2 regions of the Spartinivicinus ruber genome follow, and region 1 is predicted to be linked to the other one. Evidence: riboswitches for the same ligand, from Rfam matches in the RefSeq annotation. Region 1 holds a riboswitch; the other holds the start of a gene.
The links. A riboswitch is a leader RNA that binds a small molecule or an ion and turns the genes downstream of it on or off. The one in region 1 is predicted to bind thiamine pyrophosphate.
Positions count from the first base shown of each region.

Region 1 (7,674 bases):
AATATGCCATTCCCACTCGATGTTCCGATTCACCCGTTACAATCAAAACATGGTCAAACCCCATTTTTTTAATGGCAATAATCTCAGCCTCTAATTGCTCCTTATTCAATGTGGTACGGCGGATTTTGTTATGGATAGAAAAACCACAATAGCTGCATATATTGGAACACAAGTTTGATAAATACAGTGGAATATACATCTGCATTGTATTACCAAATCGCTGCCGGGTAAGCTGAATACTCCGTTGGGCCATTTGTTCCAAATAGGGTTCAGCCGCGGGTGAAATTAACGCTTGAAAATCATCAAGCGCTAATCGCTGGCGGGACAATGCCCGCTCAACATCTGCCGTGGTTTTACTGACAATGGCGATTCGGCTTTCATCCCAGTTAATCGTTTGCAGCTGGTCGTAAAAACTCATACCGCCTCTTCTAAAAATGCAGTTAATGGGCTGGAAGCAATGGCGTGTTGCTGTGGTGTAGCGAGTCCAGTTTCAAATGCCATCCGCCCTGCTTCTACTGCTAAAGCAAAAGCACGACTCATGGCGACAGGATCAACAGCAACGGCCATTGCCGTATTAACCAACACGGCATCCGCTCCCATTTCCATGGCAGCAGCTGCATGACTAGGTGCACCTAAACCCGCATCAACAATTACTGGCACAGTGGACTGCTCAATTATTATTTCCAAAAATTCCTGGGTTTTTAGTCCTTTATTAGAACCAATGGGTGAACCTAATGGCATCACTGCAGCCGTACCCACCTCTTCCAGTCGTTTACATAACACAGGGTCTGCATGAATATAAGGCAGAACAACAAATCTTTCTTTCACAAGTATTTCCGCTGCTGTTAACGTTTCAATTGGATCCGGTAATAAATAACGTGGGTCAGGGTGAATTTCCAATTTCACCCAATTAGTTTCCAGCGCCTCTCGTGCTAATTTCGCAGCAAATACCGCTTCTTTCGCCGTACGAGCACCCGATGTATTCGGCAGTAAATTCATCCCATTGGCAATTAATGGCTGCAAAATATTATCATCTTGGTTGTCTAAATCTACTCGTTTTAAAGCCATGGTCACTAATTCAGAACCTGAAGCCTGCAACGCAGCCACCATGGTGGATTTATCATTAAATTTTCCCGTCCCGGTAAATAACCGGGATTTAAATACTTTATCTGCGATTGTTAACATGGTTTATCCACCCGCAATGGCTTTAAATAACACCACCTGATCATTTGCCTGAAGGAAATATTGCGGCCATTGGCTACGGCAAATAATGTGGTTATTAATTGCTACAGCCACACCTTTCGCCGGTTGATTAAGCCGTATTAGTAATTCTACAACCGTACAAGGAGCCTCCACTTGATGAAGCTGATCATTAACGGTAATACTCAATCCCATGATCAATCATTCCCAACAGGTAGCTGATATATTTCTGCGCCACTGGCTTTAAATTCAGCCGACTTCTGTCGCATACCTAACTCTGCATCCAGCTCAATTTCTTCATCAAGTAATTGGATTTTTATACCTTTGCGCTCTTGCTCTGCTGCATAATCACGCACATCTTGGGATATTTTCATTGAACAGAATTTCGGACCACACATGGAACAAAAGTGCGCCACTTTACCCGATTCCTGTGGCAAAGTTTCATCATGAAATGCACGAGCGGTATCAGGATCCAACGCTAAATTAAATTGATCTTCCCAGCGAAATTCAAAGCGAGCTTTAGACATCGCATTATCGCGAATTTGTGCACCTGGATGACCTTTGGCTAAATCTGCTGCATGCGCTGCAATTTTATAAGTCACCATTCCCGTTTTAACATCTTCTTTGTTGGGCAGCCCTAAATGTTCTTTTGGGGTGACATAACACAGCATGGCACAACCATACCAGCCAATTAACGCTGCTCCTATGCCCGACGTAATATGATCATAGCCAGGCGCAATATCCGTTACTAATGGCCCTAATGTATAAAAAGGGGCTTCATGACAATGCTCCAATTGTAGGTCCATATTTTCTTTAACCATGTGCATAGGAATATGCCCAGGACCTTCAATAATGACTTGCACATCATGCTGCCAGGCAATTTTGGTGAGCTCGCCTAACGTTTTTAATTCCGCAAATTGTGCTTCGTCATTAGCATCTGCCACCGAACCTGGACGTAACCCGTCGCCTAATGACAGGGATACATCATAAGCTTTACAAATTTCACAAATTTCTTCGAAATGAGTGTAGGCAAAGTTTTCTTGATGGTGTGACAAACACCATTTGGCCATAATCGAACCACCTCGAGATACAATACCTGTTACCCGTTTGGCTGTCATTGGCACATAACGCAATAATACCCCAGCGTGAATGGTGAAATAATCCACTCCTTGTTCGGCCTGCTCAATTAAGGTATCGCGAAAAACTTCCCAACTCAGTTCTTCAGCTATACCTTTGACTTTTTCTAAAGCCTGATAAATAGGCACAGTACCAATAGGTACTGGAGAATTACGTAAAATCCATTCCCGTGTTTCATGAATATTGCGACCAGTAGATAAATCCATTACCGTATCGGCTCCCCAACGGGTAGCCCAAACCAGTTTTTCTACTTCTTCTTCAATGGATGAAGTCACAGCAGAATTGCCAATATTAGCGTTAACTTTCACCAGAAAATTGCGACCAATAATCATTGGCTCTGCTTCCGGATGATTAATATTGGCAGGAATAATTGCCCGTCCTTCAGCGACTTCTTTACGGACAAACTCCGGCGTAATGTTGTCTGGTAGGTTTGCTCCAAAGTGTTGACCAAGGTGCTGTTGCTTCAACAGATCACTACGCACCCGCTCACGTCCCATATTTTCCCGAATGGCAATATATTCCATCTCAGGGGTAACCATTCCCCGGCGAGCATAGTGCATCTGCGTTACATTAGCACCTAGCTTAGCCCGCAATGGCTTGGGTAAATGCTCAAAGCGCAAATGATCCAAACCATCATCCGCTAAACGTTGTTGCGCATAACGAGAAGTCACACTATCCAACTCATCGGTATCATTGCGTGCAGCTATCCAGTTTTTCCGTAACGCTGGCAACCCCTTATGTACATCTATTGTCACTGCGGGGTCTGTATAAGGACCAGAGGTGTCGTATACAGGTACTGGTTCATTTGGCTCATATTTAGGGTGGGTCTTAGAGCCTCCCACTAATGTATCAGCCAAATGAATTTGCCGCATTGCCACCTGAATATCACCACGGCTACCAGTGATGTAGATTTTTTCTGAATTGGGGAACGGCTGACTACTCAGGTTTTCAATAAAATCCTGAGCTTTTTGTTGATTTTCTCTTCTAGACATAAGCACTCACACCCAACTTGCCAATTAGTGGTCCAATAACGTTTGTGATTGCTTGTCGTGAGTAAACCGATGGAGAGTAACAAATAGACTAACTCGAATGCACCACTAAACACAGAAAATTTTGTAGTACGACACGTCAAGGTTACTCTTGCTTCCCTTCGCTGGTACTAACCAGATCAGGTTCCACGGATCCCGCAACTGCAGTCTCAGCCAACAAGATGAAATCACTCACCCCTGCTGGCACTCCGACAAGATGGCCCAAGTATAGGTAATTTGTTGGTCAATGTTCAAGAGTGAATAAAATTTAAGCCTATGCGCCATGCCCATCTTAGCTATGCTATTAATTACAGCCAAAGCGAATGGGGTAATGCCTGTAGTATGTTTATTCGCGTAACAATCAGAAATAAAGTGTATGAAATTCATGAAGGTGCATTTGCCTCTGATCCTGAGCTTACCCCTAAAATGTTTTTCAACCAGGAACAAATTCGAGACTTTTATAAAAGCTGTTTAGACGCTAACAGCCTCATCGAAACCCAATATGGAAAAGCTGATTTTAAAGTGTACTAGGTTGGACCGAAGAAGCAGTGTGTTATTCCAACAAACTACAAACCAGAAATTTCACCCTGAAGACCCTGTGGAACTATAATACTACACTAATGCAAAATATTGTTTTCTGTTTAGTTGCTATTTTATTAACACTACCAAAGTCATTAGGAGATGAAAAAAGCCAAACCACCTCTTCCAATAAACTCATCAGGTTATCATCAGGTGAGTGGCCTCCATATGTATCAAATGAAATTGAAGGTGAAGGTGTTTTTACAAAAATTACAGTTAAATCATTTAATCTGATGGGATATACTGTGATAATAAAATACTATCCTTGGAAACGGAGTTATTTTTTAGCCGCAAGTGGTAAACTTGATGGCTCACTGGCTTGGGCACCAACGCCAGATAGGACCAAGGATTTTTTCTTTAGCGACCCAGTAAGCTTTTCTACCAAGGTATTCTTTCACCTTAATTCATTCAGATTTAACTGGAATAAACTACAAGACATCAAAAACTTACGTACTATTGCCACAAAGCAATATACTTATGGCGAAGAATTTGATCAAGCTGCAAAACTAAACAAAATTAATATTATCTACTCTAATAGTGATGAGCAAAAGCTAAACATGTTACTAGCCGGTAGAGCAGACTTAGTTCCTTTAGAGAAACTGGTAGGATTATACTTACTAAAATATAAAATAGGTGAGCCCAGAGCTTCCAGAGTTATTTTTCACGAAAAACCTTTACAAAACACCCCTATCTGTGTAGTGATTTCCAAAAAAATTGATCCAAATAGAGCAAAAACTTTACTCAATGATTTTAATGCAGGGTTAGCTAAACTAAGAGAAAGCGGTGAATATGATATAATAATGAAAGAGCTATAATAAAATTTGTTAATGGCTCAACTAAAACCTGAAACTAACTTCAACCTGACCTTACAAATATTTAACAAACTCTAATATTCAAACTTTAAGCATCCATTATATCCAAATCTCAACATAACTTAATAAATGACAAACCGTTTTTACCACAAATAACTCTCTGCATTATAGATAATGAATGGTTCCTGAGATTATAAAAAAGCCCGACAATGCCGGGCTTTTTTATAACTTTAAACCTTTTAATCAAGCCGTAACGTACTGTCGTTTATTTGCAGCAAGCCGGGAAATGATGAGTAATACAGTCAAGAGTAAAGGTAATAAGAAAATATTTAATATTTTAATATTCTCCCCTAATGCTTCTATATCTTGCCCTAGTTTATGTTGAACATCGCGTAATTCTTTACGAATAGCCAACTTATCCTTCTGGAACTGTTCAATTTCCTGTTGCTGTTCTTGGCTTAAAGATAATTGATCTTCTCCTTGTTTTTGTTGCTGCAGCTCTGCTAATTTTGACTCCGTTTCGTTGAGCCGTTGTAGTAGTTCCTGCTCTTTTACCCGGAACTTGTCTTCAGCTTCTTTTTCAATTTCATCCACTACACTGAAAGGACGTGAAAATTGGCCACGGCTACGAATACTGATTAAGTCAGCATTACCCACCATATTGTCAACTGCATTGACAAAAAATGCTCCGTTATTGGCAAAAGGTTGCGCAATTCGTTGTCCAAAAAATGTCCTCACACTCACCCATAACATGTCTGCAAGCATATCAGTGTCTGCTACTACGACAACATTAATGTCCTGTTTTGATTCAGTAATAGGTTCAAGCAATGGTTTTTTTGGTTCTTCTTCAAGCCCTTCTTTTGCTGCTTCTACGTTAACTGTATTCTCTTCGCTCTCATCGTCAACAGCTGCCGTACTTTCTGGTTCATCTGTTGCTGGACCCACTTGTTCAGAACCTACTGGCGGTGGTGTTTGCTCAACTAAACCTTCTTCACCTGTTATTTCCTCTTCATTGCTGTCAGTTGCTGCTTCATTTTCCTTATCCATTGCAGTCCCTGGTGCAACCTTTTCTTCCTCAGACTTTTTCTCAGGACGACCATCTGGAAAAGCAGTTTTAACTGGCCCTTGAATACGAGCAGCCAGGGTATAGCGTTCACCTGTCGGCTTAAAATTATCGTAAAGCTTTTTAGGATCTGTAGTCATCGCAAATTTACTGGCATCCATTAACATGGCTTCAGTGCTTGATTGAATAAGAGGCACAAAACTCGTTGAGGATCCTTCCACCGCTTTTATTGTACCAGCTGTAGCCATATTAATTTGCTCTAATTCAGCCATAACCACTTCTTCTGAATTAAATGCGGGCTGTTTCAAGCCTAAAATACCTAAATGACGAACAGGACGTTTACCTGCACCCTGGCTAATGGACAAAGCAAAACCACTATCAGCAACTACTTTTTTAGAGTCCATTTTAACGCCCCAGGCTGAAAATAATTTTTCCAGGTTAGAGCTTTTTGGCCCCATCGCCATCATCATACCACCACCTGTATCCTGACCAGCTAATGGGTCAACAAATATTAAAGTATTGCCTCCACGCAATACATATTGGTCAATGGCAAATTGCATGTCATCACTTAAGCTTTTAGGATGAATAATAACAAGCAAATCAAAATCATCACTGATTTCAACTGTATCATCTTCTAGTCGCTCAACCTCAAACAATTGATCAAGCTGACTCACCGCCATCCAAGGATCCGTAGGTTGTCGAGTGGCCATATTGTAGCCACCGTCAACTTGCAAACCAGCAACTAAGGCTACTTTTGGCTTTTTAGTTTGACTAGCTGCAAAAATGATTTTACTAATGTCATATTCTAAAAAGTTTTCTCTATCTGGCTGAAAAAAGTCAATGGTTTGTTCACCATTTGATTTACCTTTAGCCACCAAACCAAAATAGAGTTCAGTTCCCCCCAAATTGACAGGTACTGCTTGCAGCCCAGCTCCAGATGCTTTGTCCTCTTCTTCTGAAAAAGGTTCTGGGTCAACCACTTCTAGTGTGAGCTTACCATTGGCTAACTCTGCATATTCTTCCAATAATTCATGTACTCGTTTGGCATAAGTTCGCCAAAAAGGTAAATCCTCACTGGCCTTATTGGTAAAATAAAACGTAAGTGTAACTGGCTCTTGCAAATTAGCCAGCATATTACGGGTTCCATCAGACAAGGTATATAAATTATCTTCGGTTAAATCCACCCGTAAACTTTTAAATAGATTGTTCAACAGCATTACACTGATTAATACAACAGCAGCCAACCCAATGAGGCCAGCACCAGAGAATAATCGCTTAGTCATTTGCCACCTCTTTAGTTAGCTTTCTTCATATCAATTACAACTGCTGTTGCCATTAACCAAGCAGCAATCATAATAAAAAAGAACATCAGATCACGGATATCTAATACTCCTTTTTTAATTGAGTTAAAATGGGTTAGAAAGCTAAATGAAGCTATAGTATCCACGATGGTTTGAGGTAGTTTATGGGCAAAATCCAGCACCATCGGTGAGCCTGCTACAACAAATAAAAAACACACCACTACGGTTAAAATAAAGGCAATAACCTGATTATTGGTGACTGCCGACATACAAGACCCAATAGCTAAAAAAGAACCGGCCATTAACCAACTCCCCAAATAACTACCAACAATAATGCCATTATCAGGATCGCCTAAATAATTAACCGTTATCCAAACAGGGAAAGTGAGTAATAATGCAATACCAGTAAACATCCAGGCAGCCAAGAACTTACCAATGACAGCATCACGCAAATTAATAGGCAACGTGAGTAATAGCTCTAACGTACCTGATTTGCGCTCTTCGGCCCATAGCCGCATAGCGATGGCAGGAATTAAAAATAAATACAACCACGG
Region 1 covers NZ_CP048878.1:2,080,993-2,088,666, reverse strand. Annotated here, with positions in the region: gene thiH (2-iminoacetate synthase ThiH) at 1-418, opposite strand, end outside; gene G4Y78_RS09855 (thiazole synthase) at 415-1,185, opposite strand; gene thiS (sulfur carrier protein ThiS) at 1,189-1,395, opposite strand; gene thiC (phosphomethylpyrimidine synthase ThiC) at 1,398-3,329, opposite strand; TPP riboswitch at 3,465-3,587, opposite strand; gene G4Y78_RS09840 (hypothetical protein) at 3,642-3,896, shown strand; gene G4Y78_RS09835 (substrate-binding periplasmic protein) at 3,986-4,759, shown strand; gene G4Y78_RS09830 (GldG family protein) at 5,000-7,102, opposite strand; gene G4Y78_RS09825 (ABC transporter permease subunit) at 7,114-7,674, opposite strand, start outside.

Region 2 (7,674 bases), 2.0 Mb from region 1:
CAGCATGTAAGGCATCCATCGAAACAGACAGCACTCTAGCCACTTCAGCCCTGGCACGATTCGCTGCGGTAGATTTTTGCAATGACAAGTCCCCTACCACTGGTGCCATGCCTACCCCATGAATAAAACGCCCGTCGTTATTCTCAACCGCTTGCGAGCCTTCATTCACCCAGCTTGGTGCATCCTCAACGCCTAAATCACTTTTTACTTTAGGCGCACCTGAACAACCTGCTAGTAACAATACACTTACCGCGCATAGCAGAAAGTACTTAACCCGTCCTACCATAACTCACCTAATCCTAAAATAATCTTTACAATTATTTAAACTTGTCTTGTTAAAAAAGAACCGTTGTATCCAAAGTTCACGACAATTGCAATATAGGGATTATCACTATAGAGTGGTTTGATCTGATGGATTAGTATCAGCGAGTTAGTAAATAGATAATGTACTATAAATCATAGTTTCATATAAATTAGAAAAGCCTGAGATAAAGTGTTTTTCAATCTACTTATAAGAAACTAATAGCCTGCCTTCCTATGCTTTAGAAATAGGAAAGAGCGGCAGACCTTTTATCATTTAGTACACGTTAAAACAATAACTAACCTAAATTCACTGTTATAGCATGATGAATTTCAGCTGTAGTACTGTATGTTCCAACAGTTGTTGTATTTAAACCCCTTTCACTAGCAAAACCACTGACGGCATGAATTATTAATTCTACATTAGATCCAGTACTTTCTACTGAAAAATCATTCATTATATTTGGATACGGCTTAACAAGTGTTTCAAATGCTTCTCGGTTCATTGTAAAACCATCACCTGGTTGGATTAAACTAATAGCACTATCTCCTCCATTAAAATGATTTAACACTCTGACCTGTTGGTTTTTATCATTATCTACAAGTACAACTAAATCCTTTTTATCTTGGTAAAAAGATAATCGGTTACGGTTGATATCAATAAAAAATAATACATCCTTGCCACCACCACTATTATCTACGGTATCTCTACCTGTTCCAGCTCGATAATAATAATGGTCGTTACCTTTACCGCCTTTCAGTAAATCATTGCCTTGCTCACCATAGAGAATATCGTTACCTTCGCCTCCATCTAAAATATCATCACCATCTGCTTGATTTGCCTGACCATTACCGCCTAATAAATGGTCATCGCCTTTACCCCCATTTATATGATCATTACCCGTCATACCAAAGACAGTATCATCACCATCATTGGCCTCAACCCAGTCAGCAAATCGAGTCGCTGAAAATCGATTACTTTCGTCAGTATCTTTTACAAATGCTTGATAAGATTAACCTTCGGGTATTTCATTGGCTCTTGCCAGTGCATTGATTTCTGTTAAAGAATAAGCGTAACCTTCAGCAGGCTGAACCAAGTCAATAGAATAATCACCACCCAAAAAGTGATTAACCACCCTTATACCCTGCTGACTATCTCCATCAACAGTAATAATTAAATCATTATTGTCTTTTGTAAAAATGAGTCCTTCAGGCAATACGTCATTAAATATAATGACATCTTTACCACCGCCTTCATTATTGATAGTGTCAAAACCGCCACCATACACATATTTATCATCGCCCTTGCCACCTATTAACTGGTTATTACCAGTACCTCCCATTAATTGGTCATTTCCATCGCCACCGTTAATTTCATCATCACCTGCTTGACCATCAAGATAGTCATTCCCTGTATTGCCTAACAATACATCATTATCTTCACCACCAAATAGAACATCGTTTCCAACACCTCCCACTAAATGATCGTTACCGGTTCCTCCTGATAATTGATCATCTCCTTGATCACCATTAATGGAGTCATCACCAGAACGACCATGTAAAATATCATTACCTAAACCACCCACAATGGTGTCATTACCTGCCCCACCATCCACATAATCATTGCCTGCTCCTGCGTCAATAATGTCATCACCTGCTCGACTAAATACCTTATCGTCACCACCTTGGGCGTGAATAGTTTCACTAAGGTCTCGATAACCTACTAGTTGCTCACCATTTTCTGTACCCTGGTATACTGCAGTTGCTTCCATTTCAGCTAAAGTTAAACTAGTTTCATTATTAAACTGTAATTGTTGAGTTTTATAATAACTATTGGAATAAGTGTACCAGTAATTGAATTCTATTGTTTCACCACTGGTTTTATGCTCGATGACTAATTTATTGGCTCTACGCCAAATAGTAATATCTTCTTTTTTAATTCCTTCAGGAAATATCACACTTTGATGGTTCGCAACCACTTCAGAAAAATAGCCATTAGCTGTAGTGGTGATAGTAATAGCATCAGTTGTATTTTCGTTGATATTATTTATATTCATTGCGAGTCCTTGCTAATGAGGGTAATACTCACAAACTATTTAATAATACTAAGGACAGTTTTTAGCGTTACCCTACGATCTTAATTATCAAAATATTCACTTATACTTAGCAAGCCCAGCATATAAAACACTGCTACTAGTGTCTATTATTTTTATAGTAGGAAACTATTTAATTTCAATCGTTTGAGTTGCCACCTGATCTAATTCTGTTGGATGATGAGTGACCATTAGCACAGTTAAATTATATTGTCTTCGCATTGTATCAGTTAACACAATACAGTCTTCTCTTAATGCTTTATCTAAAGCACTGAATGGTTCGTCTAATAATAGGACTGGCTTTTTATGGATAATGGCTCTTGCTAAAGCTGCTCGTTGTTGTTGACCACCTGACAGTTGTGTTGGCTGCTTTTCTAATTGGTCTGCAATACCTAGCTGCAAGCAGAGTTGTTGAAGCTGTTGGCTTTCAGCCGTATTTAATTTAGCTGACGGTCTTACACCTAAGGCAATATTCGTATAAATAGATAAATGAGCAAATAGATTGTCTTGCTGGAACATCATTGAAACTGGTCTCCTTGACGGCTTGCGATAGGTAAATGATTGTCCCAGCCATTTCATTTCACCAGCAACTACAGTGTTAAAGCCAGCTATCGTTTCTAACAGGGTAGTTTTACCTACTCCACTTGGCCCCACTATTCGACAAAAAGCACCTTTTTTAACTTGGTTATTATAGGTAAATAAGTTATCGCCTTGTTTGACTTTTATATTTAACAGCTCAAGCATTATAATATTTAAAAATTCTTTCAATTAAGTAAAAACAAATAAAGCAGCTTGCTACTAATATAACTGATAACACAGCTGCTTGCGGATACTGATAGTTGGATAAATACTGATAAACCAATAATGGCAAAGTAATAAAGTCTGGATCGCCTACTAGTGCAACAATTCCCATATCTCCTAAAGAAAGCACAAAAGCTAATGCTGCAGCCTGACCAATTGCTGTAGATAATACTGGCCATGCCATTTTCCACCAATGCCAACCTGTGATCCCCAAATGCATAGAAAGTTGTTGATAGTGGCTTGCTACCTGAAAAAAAGGAACCCTAATAATCCTAATTGCAAAAGGCATTGCCATTAACGCATTAATAAAAATAACTAACCACAAGGTATACTGAAAAACATCAGTAAGTTTCCATAACAGAATAAACCAGCCGGTTGCTAGTACAATTGCAGGAAAATACAAAATATTGGCACTTACTCCCTCCACAATGATAGCCCAATGTTTTTTAATACCTTTTAGGTGTGTATTTGCTTTATCTTGAGTGGAAAGGTTAAATAATAACGCATTGACTCCTAAGGCCATACATACACTAAAAAACGATGCACTAACTGCAATTATCAATGACTTAAGCCCAGCATTGATTAGTATCTGGGTAGAAAGGCCAGACAAACTATCTAAATTCACTGCTTCTAATAACAAAGCAAGAAGTGGCAGTAATACCCATAAACTAGTCATAGCCAGTATAGGAGTTAATAGCCATCTAGTTACAAAACGGGTTGGCTTTTTATAGGCTGTTTTTTTAGTTTGCTTCAGTGTCGGCTGATAATAGAACAACATCAATGCAATAGGTGCAGTAATGAGTAGCTGCAATGTGGCAAGCAACACAGCAAAGCCTGGCTCATAGTCATAACGCAATGCTTGGTAAATAGCGACTTCTAAAGTAGTACTTTGAGGACCACCTCCCATAGCCAGCACAATGGTAAAACTGTTAAAACACAGCAAAAAAATTAAGCCAAATAAAGGAAATAGCTGGCTCTTAATAGCTTGCCACTCTACCCAATAAAATCGATAAAATGTATTAAACCCTAGTTGTTCTGATAAACGCCACTGGTTTACAGGGTTTTGCTCGATTACATTAACAAATACTCGAGCAGCAAAAGGAAAATTAACAAAAACATGACATAATAAAATTCCTGGCAAACCATAAATGGAATAATCACTGTCAATCCACTGGTTAATCCAACCAGAGCGACCATAAACAGAGACCATCCCCAATACTACTACAATGGTAGGTAATACAAAACATAGATTAAAAATGGTTAATAACCATTGCTTCCCTATAAACTGGCGACAAGCAATCACTTTAGCTACCGGTATTGCACACAATAAGCTAATAACTGCGGATAGTAATGCCTGTTTAAGAGAAAAGCTGGTTATATACCAAAGATAAGGATCCAGCAGTTCTTGCCAATTAAATACTCCCCACCCTTCAGTTGCTAAAGCAACAAGTGCAGCGATAGAAAAGCAAAAAATTAGCCCGATAATAGCAAAACCAAACCGTGCAATTGTTGTAAATAACATTTCCGCTCATATAATGAATGTTTTTAGCCAAGGTCGCTGAGCAATAAAGCCTTATGAGCCTAAAAATAATAGGTGGTTGGCATGAAGACAGTTTAATGCTCCTCGGCAATTACTTCTGCATAGCTCTAATTAGTGGTATTATTTTACTACTGCCTGGCGCCACTGCTTAATCCACTGTTTTCTATTTTTTGATACTTCTTCAGCAGTAAATGGGTCTACCATTTTAGGCTTGATAATATTATTAAACCCTTCAGGTAAAACAGTTTCGACCACAGGCAACATCCAATTATGAGTGGCTATTTGTTGCTGGGCAGCAGGTGTTAATAAAAACTGTAAAAACTGCCTAGCCAGTTTTTGTTGAGCCCTCTTAATAATACCAACCACTTCTACCTGAGGGTAATGGCCTTCCTTAAACTGCGCAGCTTTATATCGGGTATCCTGCTCAGCCACTTCATGATAGGCTGGTGATGTTGTATAACTTAATACTAAATCTGCTTCACCTTTTAAAAACAGACCATAAGCTTCTGTCCACCCCTTTGTTACCGTAACCGTTTTATCCGCTAATTGTTGCCATTTCAATTGAGTTGTTTCACTACCATAAACAGCATTTAGCCATAGCATTAACCCTTGGCCAGGCGTACTGGTTCGTGGGTCCTGATAAATAATACGCAATTTTTTGTCAGAGACTAATTCGGCAAATGACTGGGGTGGTTGTTTTAACTGTTCTTGATTATATATAAAGGCAAAAAAACCATAATCGTAGGGAATAAACTGCGGGTTTTTCCAAGTCATTGGTAGTTTTAAACCTGATAGATCTTGCTCGTGGTTAGCAAAAACACCTAACTTATTTGCTTCAACTAATAAATTTTGATCCAGCCCAACGACTACATCCGCTTTGGTTTTGGTTCGTTCAAGCTTCAATCGGTTTAAGATACTCACCCCATCATCTAAACCAACCCATTTTAGCTGACAGTTGCATTGCTTTTCAAAGCTTGCCTGCAACTTAGGGCCAGGCCCCCATTCTGAAACAAAGGACTGATAAGTATAAACCGTTAACGAATTAGCACTCGCTAAAAAAGAAAAAACACTAAGTAAAACGACGAGTATGGCTCTCATTTACATATATCCCAAACACTGAGTTAATAGGCCTGACTGGGAGAGCAAAAATTTAAGGAAATAAAACTGTATAAATAACCTTAACTTCCTACGCCAGCATTACCTGGATCAGGTTTTATGGGTGTATTCTCAGCCAAGCAAATAGCCTAGCACCCCAATAATTACGCCGATTGTAGCCTATTACTATAGCTACTCGCAATCAGCGTTTAGAGAAAGCAGGTTTACTCTTTAGTGGGCTTTGGCTTAAACCTTGATGAGTCACTTGTAGTACTCATAGGTTTCTTTGTTGTTTGAGAGGGAGTTGAACGAATGGTAGAAGGTCGTGTTGTTGTAGTCGGTGAACTCGTAGAACGTGTTGTACTTGTGGACCGTGTTGGTGGTGAAGATTTTGTTGTTGCCGAACCAATTGAAGAAGACCTGGCACTACCTCTAGCAAAGACATCCTCTCCTTTAGAAACATACATAATACCCGGCCGGCACTGTACCATTTCATATAAGTCAGATAACCCATTGAGTGCTTCAGATGCCCCTAGAAATAAATAGCCACCAGGCTTTAAGGTTTTATGGATTCGAGTTAAAATATCTCGTTTAAACTCTGCCGAAAAATAAATAAGTACATTACGACAAAAAACCACATCAAACTTGCCCAATGATGCATAACTTTCTTGTAGATTAAGCTCTTTGAACTCGATACGTTTTTTTACTTCAGGCTTAACTTCCCAACGTTTACCTTGCAGCTCATTAAAATAGCGCTTTAATCTTTCCTCTGACAAACCTCTTCCCAGAGCCAAAGAGTCATACTCACCTTGACGACACTCAGCTAACACTTTATTAGAAAGATCAGTTGCAATAATTTGCAAACCCGCCTTCAGTTGGCCAAGACTGGTTCGCTCAAACTCATCAGTGGCCATACTGATAGAGTAGGGTTCTTGTCCACTGGAACATGCAGCTGACCAAAGTCTTAAACGCTGATTAGGATAACGTTTACACAACTCCGGTAAGATGGTTTTTTTAAACACTTCAAAAGGATAATTATCACGAAACCACAAAGTTTCGTTAGTTGTCATAGCATCAATTACTTTGCCCCGTAAATTATCACGAGGATTTCGCTCAATAATTTTAACCAGTTCTGCTAGCGTATCAATTTTATTATCATTAAGAATTTTTCTTAATCGACTTTTGACCAGATATTCTTTATTTTTGCCTAATACAATGCCGCAAGCTTTTTCAAGAAATTGGCTGAATATATCAAAGTCACTTAACGCTACCTTCGAACTAAGCCCACTCTGTGTCAAATTGAAAACTCCACTATTGCCATAAACAAAAAGCAAAACGCCATACTCAGTATGCTATTATTTATTATCCCTCCTGCACTGCTGCTGCCGCTTCTTCAAGCCGGCTAATAACAGTGCTTGCCAACAAGTCTGGGTTAAATTTAGCAATAAAATCATTAGCCCCAACTTTTTCTACCATTGCCCTGTTAAACACACCACTTAATGAAGTATGCAAAATAATATAAAGATCTTTCATTCGAGGATCACTTCTAACTTCTGTCGTCAGTGTATAACCATCCATTTCTGGCATTTCAATATCAGAAATCATTAACAGCAGTTCATTACGAACATCTTTATCCTCGTCAGCAAGACTTTTCAGGAAATCCAATGCTTCTCGGCCATCGCTTTTTGCGGTCACCGTAAGCCCAATGGTTTCCAAGCAACGTTGCACTTGTTTGCGTGCCACTGCAGAATCATCAACAATCAATACATGCTGAGATACCGCCCGCTGAGTAACATCCTCTGAAATAACTCCTTCACTGATTTCTTCAGTCATTGGAGATACTTC
Region 2 covers NZ_CP048878.1:4,063,830-4,071,503, forward strand. Annotated here, with positions in the region: gene G4Y78_RS18410 (LPP20 family lipoprotein) at 1-286, opposite strand, end outside; gene G4Y78_RS31560 (calcium-binding protein) at 600-1,118, opposite strand; partial or broken gene G4Y78_RS31565 (hypothetical protein) at 1,158-1,274, opposite strand; gene G4Y78_RS31570 (calcium-binding protein) at 1,314-2,357, opposite strand; gene G4Y78_RS18425 (thiamine ABC transporter ATP-binding protein) at 2,523-3,137, opposite strand; gene G4Y78_RS18430 (ABC transporter permease subunit) at 3,130-4,716, opposite strand; gene thiB (thiamine ABC transporter substrate binding subunit) at 4,855-5,832, opposite strand; TPP riboswitch at 5,901-5,999, opposite strand; gene G4Y78_RS18440 (CheR family methyltransferase) at 6,054-7,127, opposite strand; gene G4Y78_RS18445 (chemotaxis protein CheV) at 7,192-7,674, opposite strand, start outside.
Region 2: it holds a riboswitch for thiamine pyrophosphate, as region 1 does, so the genes downstream of both, thiB (thiamine ABC transporter substrate binding subunit) here and thiC (phosphomethylpyrimidine synthase ThiC) in region 1, are expected to answer to the same signal.